DNA from 4 places in the Neobacillus sp. Fa239 genome. Region 3 is predicted to be linked to each of the others. Evidence: a T-box and tRNA genes for the amino acid it is inferred to sense, from the RefSeq annotation. Region 3 holds a T-box; the other regions hold tRNA genes.

Region 1 (4,412 bases), 990 kb from region 3:
TTATTGTGTTACGAGGGTTACATATTGCGGCACGATGTAAAGATCCATTTGGAAGTTTATTAGCAATTGGGATTTCAAGTATGATTGGAGTTCAAGCCTTTGTTAATCTTGCCGGTGTCTCAGGTATTCTTCCTCTTGCTGGTGTTCCTCTTCCATTTGTCAGTTATGGAGGGTCTTCTCTGATTCAATTAGCAATCGCTTCAGGTATTTTAGTTAATATCTCCATGTTTGTTAATTACGAAAAGAGATTTAAAGTAACTAAGAAATTAAATCATCAGAAAGAAAATATTTATCTCGTCAAAAATTAGCAGGGACATTTAATTGTCTCTGTTTTTTTGTTTTAATGAAAAAAGCGTGCAGAAAACGATATTTCTCTGCACGCTTTTTATTTAGACTTTATATTGACTCTTTATGCGTTGCTTTATTGGCAAACATGTATAGCCCTAACGTTTTCCGAATCGACAATACCATTCCCATTGCAATCATGTTTGAAAACAATGAACTCCCCCCATAAGTTAAAAAGGGAAGGGAAATCCCTTTAACAGGCATTAATCCAACCACCATTCCAATATTTTGGAAAATCTGTACCGTTAAGCTAAACGCTAAACCTGTACATACATATGCTCCAAATCCGGTTTCTGATTCAAGACCTGTCCCAACAATCCGATAAATTAACAGAAAGAATAAGATAATCACAAATGATGCACCAAAAAATCCGGTTTCCTCCGCTACAGTGGAAAAAATAAAATCTGTATGTTTTTCAGGAACATAGACATTGCCATGCAAGATTCCCTTGCCGTAAATTTCACCGCTGCCTACAGCAAGCAACGATCTTTGGGTTTGATAAGCATCATTACTGTTTCCTGCAGGGTCTAACCAACCGATTATCCTTGATTGCTGATGGGGCGAAAGCATTGGAATTAAATCTTTATAAATCACATTGGGTTGATAATAATACAGATACACAAGCAAGCCCATAACAAGGAGCGGAATAATGGCAAATATAGCTATTAATCTTTTTTGGAGACCAGACAAATAAAGCATGCTTGCTATTGCAACAAAATAGAGAAAAACCATACCCGTGTCCGGCTGTATATATACAACTAGTGATGGTGGGATTGTGACGAGTAAAATTTTCCCGACAAGCAGCAAGTCCGTTTTCATCGTTTTATCTGTATATTTGGAATTATGTTTCGTGATAATTCTAGCAACTAATATAATCAAGGCAATTTTAAAATACTCCGAAGGCTGGATTGAGCCCAGCAAAGGGACACTAAACCATCTTTTTGCTCCCAGAATCAAAGGGGCAATCCTGCTCGGTGAAAATTTCAAAGCAATAATAGAAAGAAAGAAAATTATATAGGAAGGCCATGCCAATTTCTGAATTTGATCAATATCAAGCCAGGCGACTAATATTAAAATTGCAAATCCAATTAAATAGTTAATCCCTTGTTTTAGGGCAAAGTTCGTCGCTCCATATTCGCCTGTTCTTTGGCTGCTATAAATAAAAATGATACTTAAAACAAAAAATGCGATTAATATCAGCAGGATAAAGCCATCTAACCTGCTAGAAAAATTCGTGTCTTTTGTATTCAATTTCATCACCTGCTTTCCGAGTCAATCCATATTCTCAAATATCTAATCAGCAAAAGTAATCATATAATAATAGATACTTATTTACCATAAACTTTCCATTAAAATTCCTTCATCAATTTTTCATATAACTAACGGCTTCATCTTAGTTATAAATAGGTCAATGGCACTTCTTTACATACAAAAAAGTCCCAATGAACGCGAAGATCACGGGAAAAAGCCATTTATAAATTTGATAAAGAAGAAATGAAAGAAATTACCACGAACCCAGGGAGTGGTTATTACGTAAAATTCTTCATTTTTTAAGTTTAAATTAAGATTTCTCCTCGATAATGGGGGTCATAAATTATCAAAAATATAGAGGAGTCTTGAAAATGAAAAAGAAACGATTATTTACAACTTTTGTTTCTGTTTTAATGGTTTTCGTTATTGCAGGTTGCTCCAACACTTCAAATTCTGGACAAGCTTCCGCAGCGTCCAATGGAAATGGAAATTTTGCAAATGGAAATAGACCTACGTTTCAGAAACCGGATGTCTACGGTGAGGTGTCAGCTATTTCAGGGAATAAAGTTACTCTAAAGCTTATGGAAACCCCGCAATTTTCTGGACGTAATCAACAAGCTGGCAATGAAAACGGTAATAGTAATAGAGGTAGCGGAGGAAATCGTTCAGGTAATGGCAACGGCAGTAACGGAAACGGGCGCTTTAATGGTGGAAATGGTGGTGGTGGCTTTAGAGGTGGTATGAGAGTCAGGAATTATACCGGTGAAATAAAAACCATTGTTATCCCTAATGGAGTTACTTTAACAACCATGACAAGAGGACAAAATGGTATGACACAAAGCAATATCAGCTTAAATCAAGTAACGACTGGCAGTGTTTTTTCAATTTTTTATAATACTGACGGAAAAACCATCAAAAGTATAAGAGTTCAACAACCAAGAACAGGTAATGGGCAAGCGAGGGGGAACAATGGCAATAACTAGTTTGGTATATTTATGAAAAGTGTGAGGCCCCATCAGGCAGTATTCATGGTTAAGGTAATTGCTGCCTGATGAGCCTGAATCACGGTTTCACAATACCTTTACACTGGCCGTTCCTTTTCTTCTTGTCATAAATTTCCCACTCCAATTGCATATTAATTCGTTACGTGGTATCCGCAATTGAAGGCACCCAACAAAAAAATCCCCATGTCTGATGAAAAACTCAACAAACACAGGGACTTGTGTACGCCCTCGTCAGGACTCGAACCCGAATTTCAAGAACCGGAATCTTGCGTGCTATCCATTGCACCACGAGGGCAAAATATTAACGACTTACCTATTATATGCGAAATCTTATTATTTTGCAAGCCTGTATTAGGTTTAAAATCATCCTGTTTGGTAATGATGAATAGGGGAAAGTTGTCGAACAAATTTGAAGCGATTTGTTTGACCTTAATTGACCATCAGTGTATGATAACAATACATAAGTTTTAAAATTTTATACTTAAAGGGAGGAAGAAAAATGAATTTGATTCCTACAGTTATTGAACAAACAAACAGGGGCGAACGTGCTTATGATATTTATTCCCGTTTGTTAAAAGACCGCATTATTATGCTTGGCAGCGCCATTGATGACAATGTGTCCAACTCGATTGTTGCCCAATTATTATTCCTTGAAGCAGAAAATCCTGAAAAGGACATTACGCTATACATTAACAGCCCTGGCGGAAGCATCACAGCCGGGATGGCGATCTACGATACAATGCAATATATTAAACCAAATGTATCGACTGTTTGTATCGGGATGGCAGCGTCAATGGGTGCATTCCTACTTGCTGCAGGGGAAAAAGGAAAGCGTTTTGCGCTTCCAAATGCAGAAGTGATGATTCACCAGCCACTTGGCGGTGCTCAAGGTCAGGCAACAGAAATCGAAATTGCCGCTAAGCGCATTCTTTTCCTTCGCGAAAAATTAAACGGCATTCTTTCAGAACGCACTGGACAGCCGCTTGAAGTGATCCAAAAGGACACAGACCGCGACAACTTCATGACAGCTGAAAGAGCAAAAGAATACGGTCTGATCGACCAAATCATTACTCGTAATATTCTTGATGAGAAAGCGAAAAAGTAGTTTTTTAAAGCAATCGGCATTGGTGCCGATTGCTTTTTTTTAACTTAGTCCACTTTGAAGGATTCTTCGTTATTTAAAAGATTTTTTTAATAAACTAATGGTTTTAAGATACTGTCCTCAATCAGCTCTCTTGAGGACAATACCTAACTCGAAACTAGTTAAACTGTCCCCAATCAGCTCTCTTGAGGACATTACCTGCCTTGAAACTGGTGAAACTGTCCCCAATCAGCTCTCTTGAGGACATTACCTAACTCGAAACTAGTCAAACTGTCCCCAATCAGCTCTCTTGAGGACATTACCTTTCTTGAAATCGGTAAAACTGTCCGCGATATCTATCCCCAAAACATTTTTCGGTTATGGAACACGTTTCCTTTGATCGAAATAACACTCTTATTTCATTTTTGGGCAATAACTCACTTAAAATCAATAAAAGAGTGTGACATCTGCCACACCCTTACCAATTAATGATCCTTCTCAATAAATTGAGACAATGCCGTGATAGCGTTTTCTTCATCAACACCATCCGCCACAATGTTAATAACCACTCCAGAGCCTACTGCAAGGCTCATTAACCCCATGATACTTTTAGCGTTGACCTTTTTGCCATCCTTTTCTAGAAAAATATCGGATGAAAACCGGTTTGCCTCTTGAACAAAAAGGGCTGCCGGTCGGGCTTGGAGCCCGGTTTTTAATTTTACTTCTACCTG
Region 2 (4,412 bases), 1.4 Mb from region 3:
GCGATGGCAATGGCATTGAATTCTTTAGCGGAAAAAAGAGCCGTCAAGTTTCCGATTATCGATTACTTGGCAGCAACCAGTGTGGGAATTTTAAAAAATAATCAAACCGTTCTCGATTTAAATTATGCTGAGGATTCTAAAGCCCAAGTGGATATGAATGTTGTCATGACAGGAAATGGAGAATTTGTAGAGCTACAGGGAACTGGGGAAGAATCTACTTTTTCTTATGCGCAGCTTCAAGAACTGCTCCATGCCGCGCAGGAGGGATTAATGGAGCTATTCGAACAGCAGAAACATGCCCTCGGTGAAGAAATCATCGCTAAAATTGAGGAGAGACGGAAGAAAAAATAGATTTTATTTTTGATTCGCCGATAAATAGCGGTAATTCGCCGATAAACTGTTTGAATTCGCTGATAAATAGCAAAGATTCGCCGATAAATTCTTGCGGTTTATATGAATCGCTAATAGAAATAAGAAATTCGCTAATAGAACCGATAAATTTGCTAATTGAATTAAGAAATCCGCTAATAGAACCAAGAAATTCGCTAATAAAACATGCAAAACCGCAAATATTTTTGCAAAAAGAGGAGTTAAAAATGAAAGAAGTCATCATTGCTACAAAAAATCCCGGAAAAGCAAAGGAATTTGAGCATATTTTTGCACCGAGAGGGATAAAAGTCCGGACTTTATTAGATTTTCCTGAAATTCCAGAAGTAGAGGAAACCGGCATTACCTTTGAAGAAAACGCGATCCTGAAAGCGGAGGCGGTTTCTAATGCCCTAGATAAAATGGTTATTGGCGATGACTCGGGCCTTATCGTGGATGCATTAGAGGGAAGGCCAGGAATCTATTCTGCCCGCTATGCAGGAGAACATAAAAACGATCAGGACAATACAAATAAAGTTCTTGGCGAATTAGAGGGCGTTCCAGAGGAAAAAAGGACGGCTCGTTTCTATTGCGCACTAGCAGTTGCGGCACCTGGCAAACAAACCATCACTGTTTTTGGAACATGTGAAGGCCGTATTTTAGAAGAACAACGAGGTACAAATGGATTTGGTTATGACCCCGTTTTCTTTGTGCCTGAAAAAGGCCGTGCCATGGCCGAGTTAACCTCGGATGAGAAAAATAAAATTAGTCATCGGGCAAATGCATTAAAGAAGCTGGATGTAATCCTGGATTCTATTTTAGAAAGAACATCGTTATCATGAGCAAAGTGTTAATCGTCAGTGACAGTCATGGATTAACGAAGGAGCTCGAGGTGTTACGGGAGAGGCACTTGAAGGACGCCGATTTAATGATTCATTGCGGTGATTCACAATTGATGCCGGATGATCCAACCATTTCAGGTTTTTTGACGGTTATGGGGAATTGCGATTTCGGCGGATATCCTTTAGAAACAATGACGGAGGCTGCAGGCCGCAAAATTTTCATTACCCATGGTCATAAATATTCTGTAAAAACATCCTTAATGAGCTTGAAATATAAAGCTATTCAGATGAATGCAGATATCGTGTGTTTTGGGCATTCGCACATCTTAGGCGCGGAATTAATTGGCGGTACCCTATTTCTGAATCCAGGCAGTATCCGTCTGCCGCGTGAGCGTTTTGAAAAAACCTATATGATCTTGGAGTTAATGGAAGATCGAATTCACATGCACGTATTTGATATCAGCGGTCGAGAATTGCCCGATTTATACCGTGAATTTAGCATGCCAAAATAGCGGGGGAAATTCCCCCCTATTTCTTCTTAAAAAGGAGTTGACATTTTCGATCGAGGAGCCTATAATAAAACTTGTCCTTGAAAATTATAAATGTCCCAGTAGCTCAGCCGGATAGAGCATACGCCTTCTAAGCGTACGGTCGGGAGTTCGAATCTCTCCTGGGACGCCATCTAATCTACATACCAAATGATAATTACTCACCTTCTAAGGGTGAGTTTTTTTATTTGTTCTCCATTCTAGTAATCTTTTACAAAAAACCATCTCTATATGGTAAAATTAAATAGATTAATAACTTTGTAGATTGGAGAAAATATCAATGAAACGACTCTTGTTGAGAGCTGGCATATTAACCATATTAACTGGAGCATCATTGGGTTTAATGAATAAAGATGCATCCGCGGAGACCAATTTGGCAGCCAAATGTAAACCATATGGTGTGATTAAGAAAAATACGAATCCTTCCTTTCAGCTTGCCAATTGTCTGCTGACCAATGCAGCAATGGAAGCGAATATACCTCCTGAAGTGGTGAAAGCTGTCGCTACCCAGGAAAACGGAGGGTGGGCTCAATTTAAAAATGGGACGCCTTTAATTTCTGATGATGGCGGCATTGGCATCATGCAAATCACGAATCAATCAGGCTATGATAAAGAAAAATTAAAAAATGATGTCATTTACAACATAGAGTCAGGCGTCAAGATCCTAAGCGATAAATACAATCTCACTTACCTCCCAAAAATAAAAAATGCAGACCGCTGGACCATTGAAAATTGGTATTTTCCCGTTATGGCTTATAATGGCATAAAACCTGTAAACAGCCCATTATACCAAGCAACTGGAGGAAATAACAAAAATGCCTATCAGGAAAAAGTCTTTTACTGGCTTGAAAAAGAAAGCTTCTTAAATGACACGAAATATAATAAATCAATCTTGGCGAAGATACCCTTCAGCACAAAGGATTTTCAATATGATCCCAAGAGTGGTAACAATATTGTATTCTTAAAAAACCAATACACCGTAACCGGCCTAATGCATTCCTCCTCATACCGTTTTAAAAAGGGCGACAAGGTATTTGTTACTCAGAACCTTATCAACTTGAGGAGATATAAAGATTCAACCAAAAATGCCGTACGGTTACCCAAGAATACAACCTTAATCATTACCGGTAATTATCTCTACTCATCCTCCGGCAGCCAAAACCAATTTGTATGGTACCCAGTAAAATCAGAGGATGGAAAACTAACCGGATATATTTCTTCGGCTTATATTATGAAAAAATTAGGAACACCTACGGTCAACGCTGTTACCCATCAATCAACGGTAATCTCAGGAAAATCCGAATCAAATACAACCGTTTATGTGGTAGTAAACAACAAAATAATCGGTAATGGCATTGCCAAAAATGGTGCCTATGCCATTCATATCCCAAAACAAAAAGCAGGCACTACTATCGTTGTTTATGCCAAGAATAATTTAAATAATAGGAGTGCCAGCAAAACAGTTTATGTTAGATAAATCAAGTAGTAAAAAACTCACCTTCCCGAGGTGAGTTTTTTGTTTTTTTCCAATTTGTGCTACACTATTCTTCATTAAGAACCTTAAGGCAGGTATTTTTATGAAAAAGCGGGAACGAGCGAAGCGAAAAGATAATATTATCTACTTTCCCGGGCTCGAGAAACAATTAACGGAAAAGGGGTTGGAATCACTAAGATTAAAAAAATATGCGGAAGCTATTACTCTTTTAGAAGAAGCAAAAGATCTTGACCCGGAAAACGATGAAATGTTAATCGGTTTAGTGCTAGCCTATTTTGAAGCTTCAGCCTATAAAAAAGCAAAAAAACTTGCGAATGAAATGCTCCTAAAAGGAATCGGCGACTATTTCCAAATGGTTGACCTTTATTTAACCATTCTCATTCAGCTCCATGAATATCCCGAAATTGTGTCGACCATTGAGGCACTATTAGATGAAAAAGAAATTCCGCAAGATAAACATGACCATTTTATAACGATTCTGCAATTTAGCAGGCGAATGGCAGAACAGAATGTAACGGGGTCCACTGAATCAATTCCTGAAGAAAGAAATATAAAAGAGCTTAATTTATATTCATTACATAACCTAAATGACCAAATGCAGCTGGCAGCAACACTAGCAGATAAAAATATTAGACCGTTTGTTCCTGAAATAAAAGATTATTTGATGGCTGATTCCGGGAACCCTTTCCTTAAAACGGTGTTGCTTACTCTTCTAAAAGAACAAGAATATGATAAAGAAATTGAAATAAGAAAATTTAACCAAGGAATAACCGTCGTTCCTATCCAATTACCCGAGGTTAAACAAGAGCCAAGAATGACTGGAATAAAAAAAATATTGGAAGAACAATTAGAACAGCATGACCCCGTCCTTTTTGAAAATATCATTGGAATGGTTGAAAGAATTTTTTTTACTAGTTATCCTTTCCATCTAGGGCCGGAAGAATTGGAGGCATGGGCAGGGGCCTTTCATTTCATAGCTTTTGAGTACTTGGGAATGGAATTGAATTTAAATGAAATATCCTTTGAATATCAAACATCACTTGAAAAAATACACCAGGCAATTGCTCAAATAAGGGAAATAGAAGAAATTTCTTATCCTAATATATAGTCAACTCTGTTGAAAGAACATAAACCTATGTTATAATGTAGGGGTTGCACCCG
Region 3 (4,412 bases):
CTGAAACACTTACAGCTACTGTTAATATATAATCAACCAATAACGACCCGCCGGCAATTAAGCCTGCATTTTCACCTAAGTTTTCCTTTGAAACCACATAGGCGCCACCGCCATGAGGATAGGAAAATATAATTTGTCGATAAGATAGAATTAATGCTGCTAATAGAAATAAAACCCCAATGGCGATCGGTATTGAATACCAAAAGGCGATCACGCTTATGGTAGCTAACACAATCAGAATTTGTTCAGTCCCATATGCCACTGATGATAGGGCGTCAGAAGAAAGAATGGCTAATGCCTTAAAAATATTTAATTTTTGTTCGCCCAATGCCGTAGATTTTAACGGCCGGCCAATTAATAATCTCTTAACAGAAGAGAGCAAGTGACTCACCCACCAGACTTGAAGTAGAATTACCCGATTGATTTTAACACAACAGGTTAGGTAATATGAAGTGTTTTCTTTTCGACAAAGTACACAAAAGAACTTTAGGTCTGTGGAAAAACCTTTACTTGTTATCTTTATTTTTGTCGAAAAGTATTATTTTATGTAGAGAGGTATCATGATATAAGCCGTCTGAAATTCAATAGAATGGAAAACGAGGATGCCTCCAATCATAAAGGGTCATCCTCGAATTATAAAACATTCTACATTTCTTCCGGTGCCTCAATCCCTAACAAACGCAGGCCTTCCTTTAGAACCACGGTCACAGAATAAACAAGTGCCAAACGAGCATGCTGCTCCGGACCGCCTTCGAGAATTTTGACGTCACCATAGTATTTATTAAAGGCCTGTGCAAGGTCCACTACATATTTAGCTACCTGTGATGGATCCAATTGATCAAGGGCACGTTTGATGGCAAGTGGGAATTCCATTAAATAGCTGATTACCTTCCATTCTTTTTCCCAAGGATGATCACCCAGCACAGGATGAGATATGGAATGCCATTTTCCTTTTCGTAAAATCGAACAGGCCCTCGCAAAAGTGTACTGAACATATGGACCCGTTTCACCTTCAAAGCGCAGCATTTCTTCAAGTGAAAATTCAATATCATTCATTCTAAAGTTTTTTAAGTCGTGAAAAATGACCGCTCCGACTCCTACCTGTTTAGCTACTTCCTCTTTGTTAGAGAGATTGGGGTTTTTTTCTTCGATATTATGCCGTGCCAGCGAAATGGATTCATCTAAAACTTCCTCCAATAAAACAACCTTGCCCTTTCTCGTTGACATCTTTTTGCCATCTTTAAGCATCATGCCAAAAGGGACATGAACCATTTTCTCAGACCATTCGTATCCCATTTTCCCTAATACGGCTTTTAATTGTTTAAAATGAAGGCTTTGTTCATGGCCCACGACATATAATGAAAGATCAAAATGATAGGCTTCCTGGCGGTAGATGGCAGCTGCGAGATCACGGGTGGCATAAAGCGTTGCTCCATCCGATTTCTTTATTAGGCACGGCGGCAGCTGTTCCTCGGTTAAATCTACAACCTGTGCCTGATCGGATTCGATTAATAATTGCTTTTCTTCGAGAATTTGAGTCACTCGCTCCATTTTGTCATTATAGAAAGCTTCCCCTGCATAGGAGTCAAACTCAACATTCATAAGCTGATAAATTTTCGAAAATTCCTTCAGCGATTCATCACGGAACCATTTCCATAATGCCAAGGCTTCCTCATTACCATCCTCGAGCTTTTTAAACCAGCTGCGTCCCTGTTCTTCCAGAGATGGGTCCTGTTCTGCTTCATCATGAAACTTTATATAAAGGGCCAGCAATTCCTTAATCGGATTTTGTTTTACCTTTTCTGAATCTCCCCACAGCTTGTAGGCAGTAATCAGTTTTCCAAATTGCGTTCCCCAGTCCCCCAGATGATTAATCTTAACCGGATGGTATCCGCATTTTTCCAGGATCAGTGACAAGGCATTGCCGATAACCGTTGACCGCAAATGCCCCATAGAAAAGGGCTTGGCAATATTCGGCGAGGACATATCAATCGGTACCTGTCCCTGGTTTCCAAGGTTTAGGTTGCCATAATAATTTTCTTTGGCGATAATGTCAGAAATCAACTTTTCAGAAACTAGCTTTTTGTTTAAAAACAGATTGACATAAGCCCCCGCAACTTCCACCTTTTCTATAATAGGCGAGTGCAGCTTTTCGCTTAATTCCTGTGCGATCAGATTCGGCGATTTTCTTTTTTTCTTGGCTAACGTAAAGCATGGAAAAGCCAAGTCGCCGTGTAAATGATTTTTAGGTTTTTCAATTAAGAGCTCCAGTTCACTTTCCTGTAATTCACCCTCAAGCGCTTCAAAAAGCAGAGCGGTAAACTGATTCTTAAAATTCATCCTCATGACCTCCTTTTTCTTGATAAAACAAAAAACTCCCGCCTCTTTAAAAAGAGACGAGAGTTATCCCGCGGTACCACTCTAATTGTTCAAAAGAACCAGCTTAATGCTTTATAACGGAGAATTCTCCGGCATACCCTACTGTTTTCAGGCAGGCATCTCCAAAGTGCGCTTCATTATTTGCTCCGGATCAGGCTCTCACCTCCCCTGACTCGCTTGCCTTTACAAATAACTACTCTCTTTTTCATTGATTTTTCAGAATTGATTAACAAATATTATACTGGATAAAAAAGGATTTATCCACTGTTTGTGTTTATTTTTTCATAATGGAAAATCTATTGGTAAGGAGGGATTGCTTTGGCACGACGAAATAAAATCCTTGTTCCTGAAGCAAGAAAGGGATTAGATGCGTTAAAAGCAAAAGTGGCACAGGTTCAGAATCCAGAGGATGCGAAGTTTGAGGCCGCGGAAGAGACCGGCGTTCCGCTGAAAAAAGGCTATAATGGTCAGCTGACTTCAGAGCAGGCAGGGAAAGTCGGCGGAAGACTCGGCGGCAGCATGGTCCGGGAACTCGTCAAAATGGCACAGGAAAACCTTAAAAATAACCAGAAATGAAAACTCGGGACCGAATCGGTCTCGAGTTTTTACGTTGGAACAATTGTAAACTTATTGGTCAATTATAATTTTGAAAAAAGTTTGACAATTTTGTGACAATAAGTTTGACAATTTTGTGACAAATTGTTAGAATATTCAGTAAGGAGGAGTGATGATAATGTCCAAACCACACGTCAAAACACTGTTGGCATTTGAGAAAGCAGCTATCTATGGAATCGGCACAGGATTTTTGTTTATTATTTGCAGTTTTCTTGTAGGCGGTTACATGATGAGTTATGTTCTTTCTACAGGTATTGGGATTGTGATTGCCTCCATCTTTGCATTAATCATCGGAATCTCCTTCAGTCTGATGGAGGAATACTCTGTAAACAGCAAAGGGAATACGAATCCAGATAAATATTTCTACTAAAAAATAAGAGGCTGTTCCTAACACGGAACAGCCTCTTTCATATTATTTACATTGCGGCGCTTGAATTTAACGATAAAGAAGGTCAATGTGGCTGCCATAAAAGCAAAGAAGAAAATGGCAATTCGCGCAATATTGTCCCACATAAAGCCAAAATCACCCGTTGAAATAACCGCTCTAAATCCTGCGATCGTATAGGTCATAGGCAGGAAATGATTTAAGTTCTGGAGAATCTTTGGCACTAATTCAATTGGATAGGTCCCGGCGCTGCTTGTCAGCTGCAGAATCAAAATAATCACGCCCAGGAACCGGCCGGGATTATCAAGAACTGTTACTAAGAATTGGATGATGGCTAAGAATGTCCAGCTTGTAAAAATGCTTAACATGATAAAGTACGGAACACTTTTTACTGCTAATCCCAAGCCCTGCAGCAGGACAAAGTCCGCTAATAGCGCTTGACCAATTCCGACAGCGAGCAGAATGCCCAATTTTCCGGCAAACCAGCTAAAGCCGCTTTTCGGCTCACCAGCAGGTTCGAGCATCGGGAAAATAATCGAAAGCATTAGTGCACCAACAAATAAGCTAAGTGATAAAAAGTACGGGGTAAACCCTGTCCCGTAGTCCGGCACTTGATTCATCCGGCTCTCTTTCAAATTTACCGGCTTGGCAAACATATTGTAGACACTCTTATTTGCTTTTACATCACTTGCGTCCTTTGCCCCAATCTGTAATTGACTGCTTAACTGCCTGGAGCCATCCTTCAGTTTCGCCATACCGTTCGACAGCTCTGATGAACCATCGGCAAGGCGGGATATTCCGCTATCTAAGCTCTTGGAGCCAGCCGCAAACTTACCTGTGCCAGCGGCTAATTGCTGGGAGCCCTCTGCAAGTTTTTCAGTACCATTTTGAAGCGCAACCGATCCATTGGCAAGCTTATTTAATCCTGTTGTTAAATTCGTGCTGCCACCGCTAATTTGGTTAAAGCCCTTCTCTGCTTCATTTAGTTTTCCACCAAATGTGGCTATGCCTTCCTTAAGCTGACTTTGTCCGG
Region 4 (4,412 bases), 1.6 Mb from region 3:
AACATTAATTTCAAAGACACCAGGAGAAGTTCCAGCATTACGTCTATACGGTATTATAGATAATGCATATAAATCATCCAGAATTTTGCCTCCTGTTTCGCTCATTAAATTAGATGGCAAGCTTCAATCAGGATCAAGTTTTCTTTTGCAGAATGTAATAGCAGCAAATGGACAAGTGAAATTTGCCGGAGCTGCAGTGATTAAAGGAAAGACAAAAAAATTACTTGGTTTTTTAAATGAAAATGAATTGGAGGCTGTCACATGGTTAACCGGGAAGGGTTTAGACGGTGTTGTGAAAAGTTTTGATAAACAAACCAATAGCCCGATCTTATATGAGGTAGAGTCTATTAAAAGTAAAATCACATCACATGTTAGAGGTAATAAAATCTCTTTTGATGTAAACATCCATTCAAAAGGAAGATTGATTGAGAATTGGGTCGGTTCAGGTACTCCTTTTGAAAATGCATTTCTAAAAAGGGCAGAAGAATCTACGGCAATACAAGTAAAACAATTGATCGGTCTGACTTTAAAAAAAATGCAAAAGGAATATCAAGTCGACGCTGTCGGCTTTGGGGGACGTTTGAAAATTCAGCATCCAAAAGTATGGGAAAAGGTGAAAAAAGATTGGGACCAAACCTTTATTAATATTCCCATTAACTACAATGTAAACGTAACAATTAAAGACTATGGAGCATCAGGGAATTATAAATAAACCCTCTAATGTGTTAAGGTATACGAATTGTAATAGAACAAAGCTTCGAAAATCTATAGAATATATTCTTGTATATTTGTACGGGAATTAAGGAGCTACTTGGGAAAAGGGTGATATTTTTCTGGTTTATTGTTAACAAAAACGAACATTTTTGTTACGGCAATTGTATAAAAAAATCTACTTTATAAAAACTCCAGTCATCGTATTCCACAATCGGGCGCTTTTCTTGAATAAGAAGGCGTCTTTTGTATTATATTGGATTCTGGAACAACAAATATTAGGTTTGGGAGTTATATTATGGTCTAGGAGAGATTGTGAATGAATCAATTTCGGTTACTTTAATTTAATATTGAAAATGCTCCTTTATGTGGTCATTAAATTTGGGGTGAATTTTTAATAGGATTGATTTCAATCTTTTTTAAATTTATTTACTTTCTTTGACAGAAATATTTTGTCTCATTTGGTGGCAATTAGTTATGTTTGGTGGCAATATGGTGGCAACCCGGCTGTTTAATAAATACAACTATAACAGATAAAACAGAAAAACCCTTGCCGAGGCAAGGGTCTTTTAGCGTCCCGAAGAGGATTCGAACCTCCGACCTACAGTTTAGGAAACTGTTGCTCTATCCTGCTGAGCTATCGGGACAAAATATAAAAGGAACGTTATTTATTATAATAATTAATTTGAAAAAGGTCAATGAAAAGTTTACCATTTATCGGTGACAGGCACCATGTGAAAGATTGAATATATGGTGCTAAAAAGAAACCTTACGGTAGATAAGCAAGGTTTTGCCTACCATAAGGAAGATCTTTTTTAAATAAACATGGTTCCGGCGACAAAGAAGCTGAACAGTGAGCCGAGGACTACTCCAAGTGTTGCAAAGACCATTAAAATGGCGCCATGAACCTTATTTCTTTCGTAATACGTTAATAATCCCAAGAAAAATGCGGCTGCCCCAAAAACAATTGGCAGAAAGAGAAAGGAAATTGCGGCGAACAACCATCCAAATGCCGTATAAAAAATATTCAATTTTTTATTTGATTGAGAACCTTCAAAGGACACTTTTACATTACCGCAAGCATGACAAATATCAACGCCTGCCATTTCATACGAACCATTTTTAGAATTATTCATTCTATCCACTCCAATACAATATATTTGGAAAAAAATCACTGAATAAACAACATCATCATAGTGAAAAAGTTTTTCTACGAAACTAAAATCACTCCCCTCTCCACTTATCAATTCGAATGTTATCAAGGTGTTTCAAAGACAATTATTCCCAATATAAATAATATTATAAAAATTAATTTTAGATTAACATAATTTTCTAAAAATTCAAGCGAAATGAATAGAAAAAATATACATCAAAATTGGTATATATTCGACAAGTGCCTGTCACCTGACGAATATGTTATAATAGTTTGTCGAAGATACTCGAAATGATTTGAATCTGGAGGTCATTATGGCAGCTTATACGCCAATGATACAACAATATTTAACCGTTAAGGCAGACTATCAAGATGCCTTTTTATTTTTCCGCTTAGGCGACTTTTATGAAATGTTTTTTGACGATGCGATTAAAGCTTCACAAGAATTAGAGATTACGTTAACGAGCCGTGAGGGCGGCACCGAAGATCGGATTCCAATGTGCGGGGTGCCGTATCATTCAGCCGCCAACTACATTGAACAATTAATTACGAAAGGCTATAAGGTTGCAATATGCGAGCAAACCGAAGATCCGAAGCAGGCCAAAGGAGTGGTAAGGCGGGAAGTTGTCCAGCTGATCACACCCGGAACCGTTATGGAAGGCAAAGGATTAACGGATAAAGAAAACAATTATATTGCTTCAATCACCGCTTTTGATGACCAAACCTTTGGGTTTGCCTATACAGATCTATCCACTGGAGAAAGCAGGGTAACGCTACTATCCAATTTTGATGAAGTGTTAAATGAACTGGCGGTTTTAAGCACAAAGGAAGTCGTGGTCGCATCAAGCTTTGATGCCGAACTTCAGAAAAAAATGCGCGAACGCGATGTGCTGGCCATTTCAATTGAAGATAATAGTTCAATAGAATTGAATTTTTCCCACCTGCTCGAAGGAATGGAGCAAAATAAACTGAAGCAAACCGCCGCAAGGCTTTTCCACTATTTATATCGATCGCAAAAAAGAAGTCTTGACCATCTTCAAGCTGTGACGACTTATCAAATTCATCAATATATGAAAATTGATTATTATTCGAAACGCAACCTTGAATTAACTGAAACGATTCGTTCCAAAGGGAAAAAGGGTTCCCTGTTATGGCTGCTGGATGAAACGATGACCGCGATGGGCGGGAGGATGCTGAAAACCTGGATTGACCGTCCGTTGATTTCGAAGAGCATGATTGAACAGCGCCACAAACTGGTTGAGGTCCTGTTGAATCACTATTTTGAACGGCAGGAGCTTCGTGAAAAATTAAAGGAAGTATATGATTTAGAGCGGTTAGCCGGCCGTGTCGCGTTTGGAAATGTCAATGCCCGTGATTTAGTACAGTTAAAACGCTCGCTGATCCAGGTTCCTTTTTTACAACAAATCCTCCAATCGATGCAGAATGAAGACATAAGTGAATTGGCAGAACAGCTCGACCCATGTGAAGATGTGACCGATTTGCTCGAGCAGGCGATTGTCGAGAACCCGCCGCTGTCGTTAAAAGAAGGGAACATGATCCGCGATGGCTACAATGCTCAATTAGACAATTACCGTGATGCCAGCCGGAACGGAAAAACGTGGATTGCCCAGCTGGAACGGGAGGAACGGGAAAAAACCGGCATCAAATCGCTGAAGGTCGGCTATAACCGTGTCTTTGGATATTATATAGAAGTAACAAGAGCCAATCTGCATTTGCTTACAGAAGGTCAATATGAGCGAAAACAGACGTTAACCAATGCCGAGCGCTTTATCACACCGGATTTAAAGGAAAAAGAAGCGTTAATTTTACAAGCCGAGGAAAAATGCGGCGAGCTTGAATATGAGCTGTTTAGCGAAATTCGCGAAATCGTTAAGGAACAAATCCCGCGCTTACAGGCTTTAGCGAAATATATCAGCGAGCTGGATGTTTTGCAATGCTTTGCCCAGGTGAGCGAGGAACGCCGTTATGTGAAGCCACAGTTTTCAGATGAACGCAAAGTGGTACTGAAAGAAGGCAGGCACCCTGTTGTGGAAAAAGTACTGAATGCTCAGGAATATGTTCCAAATGACTGTTTCATGGACAATGAACGGGAAGTTCTGCTGATTACCGGGCCGAATATGTCGGGGAAAAGCACCTATATGCGACAAATCGCCTTGACGGCCATTTTAGCGCAAATCGGCTGTTATGTACCGGCAACGGAAGCGATTCTGCCGATTTTTGATCAGGTATTTACCCGGATTGGGGCTGCTGATGATTTAATTAGCGGACAAAGTACCTTTATGGTCGAAATGCTCGAAGCAAGGAATGCGATTGCCAATGCGACGCAGAACAGTTTGATTTTGTTTGATGAAATCGGCCGCGGAACCTCGACATATGATGGTATGGCTCTAGCTCAAGCGATCATTGAATACATTCATACCCGCATCGGAGCAAAGACGCTGTTTTCAACCCACTATCATGAGTTGACAGTCTTGGAGGAGGAGCTTGTCAAGCTGAAGAATATTCACGTCAGCGCCATCGAGCATCA

Evidence for each region. A T-box is a leader RNA that pairs with one kind of tRNA and senses whether it is charged. The one in region 3 lies ahead of argS (arginine--tRNA ligase), so its partner is inferred to be a tRNA-Arg.
Region 1: it encodes a tRNA-Arg, which carries the amino acid that the T-box ahead of argS (arginine--tRNA ligase) is inferred to sense. The anticodon was not compared.
Region 2: it encodes a tRNA-Arg, which carries the amino acid that the T-box ahead of argS (arginine--tRNA ligase) is inferred to sense. The anticodon was not compared.
Region 4: it encodes a tRNA-Arg, which carries the amino acid that the T-box ahead of argS (arginine--tRNA ligase) is inferred to sense. The anticodon was not compared.

The regions. Positions count from the first base shown of each region.
Region 1 is NZ_AP041611.1:4,696,056-4,700,467, forward strand. Features, by position in the region: gene ACZ5XR_RS23340 (FtsW/RodA/SpoVE family cell cycle protein) at 1-308, shown strand, start outside; gene ACZ5XR_RS23345 (FtsW/RodA/SpoVE family cell cycle protein) at 397-1,602, opposite strand; gene ACZ5XR_RS23350 (hypothetical protein) at 1,968-2,579, shown strand; tRNA gene ACZ5XR_RS23355 (tRNA-Arg) at 2,824-2,895, opposite strand; gene clpP (ATP-dependent Clp endopeptidase proteolytic subunit ClpP) at 3,100-3,705, shown strand; gene ACZ5XR_RS23365 (HPr family phosphocarrier protein) at 4,167-4,412, opposite strand, start outside.
Region 2 is NZ_AP041611.1:4,289,182-4,293,593, reverse strand. Features, by position in the region: gene rph (ribonuclease PH) at 1-351, shown strand, start outside; gene ACZ5XR_RS21265 (XTP/dITP diphosphatase) at 597-1,208, shown strand; gene ACZ5XR_RS21260 (metallophosphoesterase) at 1,205-1,720, shown strand; tRNA gene ACZ5XR_RS21255 (tRNA-Arg) at 1,813-1,889, shown strand; gene ACZ5XR_RS21250 (Ig-like domain-containing protein) at 2,037-3,233, shown strand; gene ACZ5XR_RS21245 (tetratricopeptide repeat protein) at 3,334-4,359, shown strand.
Region 3 is NZ_AP041611.1:5,684,379-5,688,790, reverse strand. Features, by position in the region: gene ACZ5XR_RS28200 (APC family permease) at 1-382, opposite strand, end outside; gene argS (arginine--tRNA ligase) at 646-2,340, opposite strand; T-box leader at 2,390-2,597, opposite strand; gene ACZ5XR_RS28190 (small, acid-soluble spore protein, alpha/beta type) at 2,698-2,955, shown strand; gene ACZ5XR_RS28185 (hypothetical protein) at 3,113-3,364, shown strand; gene ACZ5XR_RS28180 (YhgE/Pip family protein) at 3,382-4,412, opposite strand, start outside.
Region 4 is NZ_AP041611.1:1,539,099-1,543,510, forward strand. Features, by position in the region: gene ACZ5XR_RS07340 (Ger(x)C family spore germination protein) at 1-712, shown strand, start outside; tRNA gene ACZ5XR_RS07345 (tRNA-Arg) at 1,285-1,358, opposite strand; gene ACZ5XR_RS07350 (hypothetical protein) at 1,527-1,847, opposite strand; gene mutS (DNA mismatch repair protein MutS) at 2,179-4,412, shown strand, end outside.